Regions from separate parts of the Akkermansia sp. NBRC 115031 genome, predicted to be linked through region 3. Evidence: riboswitches for the same ligand, from Rfam matches in the RefSeq annotation. Region 3 holds a riboswitch; each other region holds the start of a gene.
What was found. Region 3 has a riboswitch for cobalamin ahead of QSJ36_RS00830 (autotransporter outer membrane beta-barrel domain-containing protein). Riboswitches for the same ligand answer to the same signal wherever they lie in the genome.
Positions count from the first base shown of each region.

Region 1 (2,262 bases), on a different contig from region 3:
GCCTTCACGCCGCCCACGGAACGCACCACCGCTTCGGAAATGCTGAAATCGCTGTTGGGTCCGGTCACCGTAAACACCACGTCCACGGAGCGGAAGACGTTGACGGCCTTGAGCGTGAGGTATTCCGGATTTCCGGGGCCGATGCCCACCCCGTAGAACTTTCCAGGGCTGGCCATGTCAATGCGCTTGTTTGGGGGTCATGAGGTCGTCCTCCGTGGTCCGGGCATGGCGGGAAAAAACGGCGCGGATGCCCGGGTTTTCCCCCAGCCCACGCAGGTGGGTCTTGACGGTGAAGCCCTCCTTCCTGAGCATGGAAGCCCAGGAATCCTCCTCATCCCCGCCCAGGTCGTTCTTGGCGTGGTCTCCGGCCACCAGCATGAAGGGGGCCAGCCAGACGGTCTTGGCGCCGGACTTTTTAAGCTGTTCCAGAATGGGGGCCACCCCCCGCGTTCCTTCCACGGTGGCGAAAAACGCCAGGCTGTCTCGGTCGTTCAGCTCGCGGGCGAAGTCGGAAAGCACCATGTCGCAGCGTCCTTCCTGCTGGCCGTGCCCCATGAGCAGGATGGCTTCATCCTTCTTCCGTTCCGCGGGGAAATGCTCCAGAAGGGCCGTGATGGCCTCGTTCCTGTCCCGTTCGCTTTCCAGCAGGGGGCGGCCGATGAACACGTGGTCAAAGCTGTCCGGATGGCGCGCCAGGAAACTGACGATCTGCCTCTCCATCCGGGAAAACTCCTCGCCGGGGGCGATGTGAAGGGACTGGACGCGCAATGTGCGTATGCCTTTGCGGGCCATCTGTTCCAGATTTTCCTCCACGGAGGGAACGGGGGTTCCGCGTCCGGCAAGCTTCTTGCGGATAATGCTTGAAGTGTAGCTCCACTTCAGGCGGTCCGGGGCATAATGGGCCAGCATGTCCTTCTCCAGCTCCTTGTAGGAGACGGTAGCGTCCTGGTGGCTGGTCCCGAAGGCCACGAGAAGAAGCCCTTCCTGCCGTGACGGCGCCGCCTGTTCCGCCGGGGCGGGGGACGCTTCCTCCCTGCATGGGGCGGCGGAAAGCACGGGCAGGGAAAACAGGGTGAGTCCTGCAAGAAAAACGGAGGAAAGGGGCAGGAATGCCCCCGGCACGTAAGAGGATGCTTCAATCATGCGTTGATGAGGTATGGTGAACCGAAGCAAGGATATTCGGACTCCGGGTCTCCAACCTCCCCCTCGCCTTCACCCTCCGGAATGGGAGGACTGGCTGACCGGAACGCTGGCGGAAAAGCGTTCCTTGAGGGTTTGTAACCCGATACCGCAGCGCGACTGTTTCCGGTTCTCACGGAATTCCCCGTTGCTTCGGCGTGTTTAATGGCGTTTTTAGCCGTCACTGTCAATGTTTATTAGAACGCCGCCGAATTTCCGGAGACTGGGAAAAAATGTGCGTGGACGGGTAAAAACCGCCTTTTGGCCGTTCCTGCGCCTGCTTTTGGAAAAAATGCAGGGTTCCGGATGCGGAAGCGGTGGAAGACGGGGCATTCCGGGGTGCAGAAATCCCGGCGGAAAAGAGAGGGAGGAAGCGGCCCATTCCGTACCGTGCCGGGGCTTTCCAATCCGGTGGGCCGCAGGCCGGAGTTTGCTGCTTGCAGAAGGCGGGGCAGGTATGAGAGCATGGAGCATGGCTTCTTCCCCGGATGTTGTAGAATATATCTGTTTCCAGCTCCGGCATGCCGGGGAGATTTCCTTCAAAAAAATGTTTGGGGAATACGGCCTGTACTGTGACCGGAAATATTTCGGCCTGGTATGTGACAACCAATTATTTGTCAAAATCACGGAGCCGGGCCTGAAGCTGCTTCCGCAGCAGGAGCAGGGCAGTCCCTATCCCGGCGCCAGGCCGCATTTCCTGATGACGGAACTGGATGATGACCGGGCTCTCTCCTCCTTTGTCCGGGCAACCTGTTCCGTTCTCTCCGCTCCGGATGTCTTATCCGGAAAGAAGAAAAAAGCTTCCGGAGAAAAAAGAAACAGGCGTCCGTAAACGCCTGTTTGTTCCGGATGAAATGCCGTTCGGCTGAAAGGCTTATTTATCTTCCGGAGCCTCTGGCACAGCCAGGGAAGAAAGGCTCTTTTTCAGATTGCCCGCAACGGTCTGCGTGGCTTCATTGTCGGACTCCGCGAATTTGTCCACGGCCTGCGCCAGGGACTTAAGGTCGGATTCCGAAACCTTGCGGCCTTTCGCCTTCCGCTGTTCCAGGGCGGAAATCTTCTTGTTGAGGTCGGCCAGCTTCG
Region 1 is NZ_BSQU01000012.1:26,927-29,188, forward strand. It holds gene cobI (precorrin-2 C(20)-methyltransferase) at 1-176, opposite strand, end outside; gene QSJ36_RS12665 (sirohydrochlorin cobaltochelatase) at 178-1,143, opposite strand; cobalamin riboswitch at 1,153-1,358, opposite strand; gene QSJ36_RS12670 (TfoX/Sxy family protein) at 1,652-2,011, shown strand; gene QSJ36_RS12675 (TlpA disulfide reductase family protein) at 2,054-2,262, opposite strand, start outside.
Region 1: another riboswitch for cobalamin. It lies ahead of QSJ36_RS12665 (sirohydrochlorin cobaltochelatase); the one in region 3 lies ahead of QSJ36_RS00830 (autotransporter outer membrane beta-barrel domain-containing protein).

Region 2 (2,262 bases), on a different contig from region 3:
CTTGGCGGCGTTTTCAAACAGGAGCGGCACGTTTTCCCCTTCCCAGTCAAAGTCTTCCGTGATGTTGACGGTGGGGATGGGGAAGGTGAAGGGCTGCCCGGTGCTGTCCCCTTCCGTGAGCACCTCGTAAAAGGCCTTGTTGATCAGGTTCATTTCCTTCTGGAAATGCTTGTAGGTCAGCTCTGTCAGCTTGTTCACGCCGCGTTCCCGCGCCAGGGAGAGCAGGCCCGGGTCCTCCACCCCTTCAAAGAGGTGCTCCCCGCCGCTGAAGGGGGCCTGGTCCCGCAGGTCCCGCGGCACGGTCCAGTCGATCGTGACGTTGGTGAAGGGGGACTGCCCCCAGCGGGAGGGCACGTTCAGGTTGTAGACGAAGCTGCGGATGTCCTTCTTGATGCGCGTGAAATCCGCCTGGTCCTTGAAGGCGTAAGGCGCCAGGAAGGTGTCAAAGGAGCTGAAGGCCTGGGCTCCGGCCCATTCGCTTTGCAGAATGCCCAGAAAGTTGGCCATCTGGCCCAGTGCTTCCCGGAAGTGGCGCGGCGGCCTGCTGTTCACGCGGCTGCGCACGCCGTTGAATCCTTCGTTGAGCAGGTTGCGGAGGCTCCACCCGGCGCAGTACCCGGTCAGGCAGTCCAGGTCATGAATGTGGTAGTCCCCTTCCCGGTGGGCGGCCCCCTCCCGTGCGGAATAAACCTGGTCCAGCCAGTAGTTGGCAATCACCTTTCCCGCCGTGTTATTGATGAGGCCGGCGTTGGAATACGTGGTGTTGGAGTTGGCGGCGATGCGCCAGTCGCTCTGGCCGATGTATTCCTCCACCGTCTGCTTGCAGTCCACGTACGTGTTGCCGGAATAGAGGCCCCCGAGCTGTTCGCGCTGCATTTTGTGCAGGAAGCGGTAGGTGATGAAGGTCTTGGCCGTGTCAAAGTATCCGCAGCGGAACAGGGCGCGTTCTATCATGTCCTGGATTTCTTCCACATGCGCGCAGTCCTGATGGCTCAGCTTGGCTTCCACTTCTTCGTAAATGGAACGGTTGTAGGCGGTGCCGGAGCTGTGGAACGCGTTCTTGACGGCTTCCTCAATTTTGTAGCCCTGGTATTGTTCCTTTTTTCCGGAACGCTTGATGATGCTTGTTGCCATGGTGGGTGTCTCGCTTGGAAGGGATGATGACCGCTCATCCGCGAGCCTGGGCAAAAGCCTGGAAAAATCATAGGCAGGGGCCGCCGCATGCGTGCATTTTTAACAAGGGGCACGATGAGGACCTGTGCGTATGTTCATCCTGTCCGCGGGATGGGATACGGGGGCATCAGGTCGTCTTCTGGCTTCCGGTGCGACATGTGATGGGGACTTCCCGACTGCTGGCAGTCAGTGTCCGGTCCATCGTCTACCGGTTACAGCGGCGCGTCCGCGACGGATTTTCACCGTCTTCCGTTACCTGCGCTGAAACGCAATGAACCACAGAAAGAGAGCCCCCGCAAGGAAAATGTATAAATAATGTATTAAATATTTATAATGATACAATATGTTGTATATATGCTGCAGGGAATGGTTGATAACGCGGCATTCCCTTCCGTCATGGCACCATATGTGCCCTTGCCTCCCCTTTCCGGGGACCGGGGGAAAACGGGACAGGCCGAAAAGGGAAGATTCATTCCTCACGGAGAAATTTCAGCGCGGCTTTTTCCGTACCAGTCAAATGAATTTCTTTTCCTTTTCAAAAAACGGATGGCGTAAATCTTTCCTGCTGCTGGTTCTTCCCGCGCTTTCTGCGGGGAGCCCCGCTTCCGGCGCTCCCGCGGACTGGAATGAAAAGACCATCCGGGATAATCTCCGCCTGGTGGCGAAATGGCAGGCGGAGCATCCCAGAAAACGCTCGCCGCTGCACTGGACCTACGGCGCCTTTTATTCCGGCCTGGTGCAGTATGGCCTGGCCGTCCCGGAAGGGCCGGGATTGCCGCTGCTGAGGAAAACAGGAGGGGAACAGGAATGGAGAACCCTGAAACGGCATTACCATGCGGACGATCACGCCGTGGGCCACGCCTGGATGGAGATGGCGATGGAAGACGGAAATACCGCTGCGGCGGAGAAAATACGCGCCGTGCTGGACGGGGTGATGAACCGGCCCTCCTCCGCTTCCCTCCAGTTCGGGACTCCCGGCTGCCAGGACCGCTGGAGCTGGTCGGACGCCCTGTTCATGTCCCCTCCCGTGTTCGTGAAGCTGGCGGCCTATACCGGAGACCGCCGGTATCTGGAATTCATGGACAGGGA
Region 2 is NZ_BSQU01000007.1:35,228-37,489, forward strand. It holds gene QSJ36_RS10020 (ribonucleoside triphosphate reductase) at 1-1,134, opposite strand, end outside; cobalamin riboswitch at 1,285-1,486, opposite strand; gene QSJ36_RS10025 (glycoside hydrolase family 88 protein) at 1,691-2,262, shown strand, end outside.
Region 2: another riboswitch for cobalamin. It lies ahead of QSJ36_RS10020 (ribonucleoside triphosphate reductase); the one in region 3 lies ahead of QSJ36_RS00830 (autotransporter outer membrane beta-barrel domain-containing protein).

Region 3 (2,262 bases):
GGCTTCCCGTAACCGTAAAAAAATAGCAGACGGTCAATTCTTCAGCGCAATATACTTCAACACTGCCGGACACATCCGCGCCAGTAAAAAGTACAGTCCGCTCAGAGCCAGAAAAACAAGGGGTACGGCCATTCCCCATATCCAGAAGCTTCCCCTTGGAAAACCGAGCCTGAGCATGCACTCATAAACCAGGGCATGCGCGGCATATACAAAAAAGACGGAGGGAGCCAAACGGGCGCAGAAAGAGGAGATTCCCGGAAAATACCGCATCATCAAGAAGGCGCAGGATGTCAGCCACAGCACGCCCATGCACAAGGATAACGCAGACTCCTGAACGGTGCTGTACATTTCCCATTAAAAATAACGGGAAACACCATCAGCACGTACAGCCACGCTTTACCGACTGCATTCTTCAACTCTTCAAGGGAATAACGGCACAAAAACATGCCAAGGGCAAATGCTCCACCCCCCTGGGATGGATAACGCAGAAAACCTTGTCCATGTATTCGAAGGACAAGTAAAGGGAATTGCTCGTACTGAAAAGCACCAGGGAGGCCATGGACAGAATGAGCAGACAGGCCCGCGGCATCCGGAATAACGCTCCTGAAACCAGCACAAACACCATTAAATCCCGCAAAAACCATAAAACAGTTCCCAAAGGAGGGCGCCCTATTCCCAGACCGGTCATCCATTTTACAATGTCCGCGGGAAACCCGAACAAGGCCATGGAAACGAAAATCCAAAATAAATAGGCACACAGAATCAGAAACGCTTTTCTCCAGTTAAGCCAGGGCACCGGGGCCGGGCTGCCCCCATACTTCCGGGCCAGGAAGTAACCCGCCGCCATGAAAAAGAAAAATACGCCCGCACGTGTTGCATACACAGTGAAGCCATGAGAAGCGGGAGTATGCTGGATCATGATAAGCAACATGGCCAGCACACGGATAATATCTACCCACGGGTCACGGCACTTCTCCGTCAGTTTCCTTCCCCGGACGATGCCCGGCGCATGTGAAGGAGAGTTCGTTAACGCTTCATACATATGCCAAATACAATAACGAACATCCGGGGCGCCATGATAGCACGGCCGTCCTTCATGGCAATACGAAACAGGGAGCCAAACGCAAGAAAAAGTTCCAATTGACAGGGTCCGGAGGATATGTTAGGCATGCCATGCCTCCCTCACCAACCGGAGGCGCTTCCGGGAAGCCCGTGGTACGGGCAGGAAATAGATGGGGAATCCGGTGTGAATCCGGAGCGGTACCGCCACTGTATATTGCACGGCTTAAAAACCTGCAATGAGCCAGATCGCCAGCCCCGAAGTATTTTATGAACCGCCGGCGAGTATTCCGGCATTCAGACCATACACATGCATTCATCCAACACGCTCCGCTTGAACGGAGCAGACTATGATGGTCCGGCCTCCTTGAAGTCCGGAATGTTCAACACTCCTGAAAAAACACCGTGCCACGCCAGGCACCGGATGCAGGCTGTGGCTATGACCCTGGCCTGCCTCGGCATGCTGGGAACGGTCCATGCCCAGGATACTGCCAGGGAAGACCTGGCCGGCGCTTATGACGCCACTGTAGCCAGAACCGCCTCAGATGCGGCCCTGGGAACGGTCTCCGCCACATTCAACGTGACAGGCTCCAGCAACGTGCGCGGAATCTGGGGAAAATCAGGCACCCTCAGCATTGGCGCGATTGCCGGGGATGCCGTATTCAACGTCTCCTCCACGGCAAACAACGCCTTCGGCATTGACACCTCCTCCGGAGTCAATGTGGACATCGGCACCCTGGCAGGAACATTCAACATCTCCGCAGCCAGAACGAATGCCACCGGCATCCGGAGCTACGGGAAAATACTCTCCATCGGAACGATCACGGAAGACGCCCTCATCTCCATCACGGCCAATTTCTCCTCCAATGGCATTTACGCCTATCAGGGGCGCCTGGACATTGGAACGATGGCCGGCAAAATCTCCGTGGACCTGGGAACAGGAAACTATGCGAGGGGACTGTATGCCTACGGAAATACCATGGACTACCAGGGCCCGCGCTACAAGGACGTCAACATCGGCACCTTTTCCTCCACCGGCAGCATTTCCGCGGCGACGGCCGGCGGCTACGGAGCCAGAGGCATCCAGTCCAACTACGGGCAGGTGAACATTACCCGGCTGGACGGTCAAATCACCGCAGCCTCCGGCTCCAATGATGAAAGCGAGGACTTTTCCGCCATCGGCATTGAAGCCAGGGAAAACAT
Region 3 is NZ_BSQU01000001.1:215,058-217,319, reverse strand. It holds gene QSJ36_RS00840 (bifunctional adenosylcobinamide kinase/adenosylcobinamide-phosphate guanylyltransferase) at 1-26, shown strand, start outside; gene QSJ36_RS00835 (acyltransferase family protein) at 413-1,042, opposite strand; cobalamin riboswitch at 1,197-1,335, shown strand; gene QSJ36_RS00830 (autotransporter outer membrane beta-barrel domain-containing protein) at 1,370-2,262, shown strand, end outside.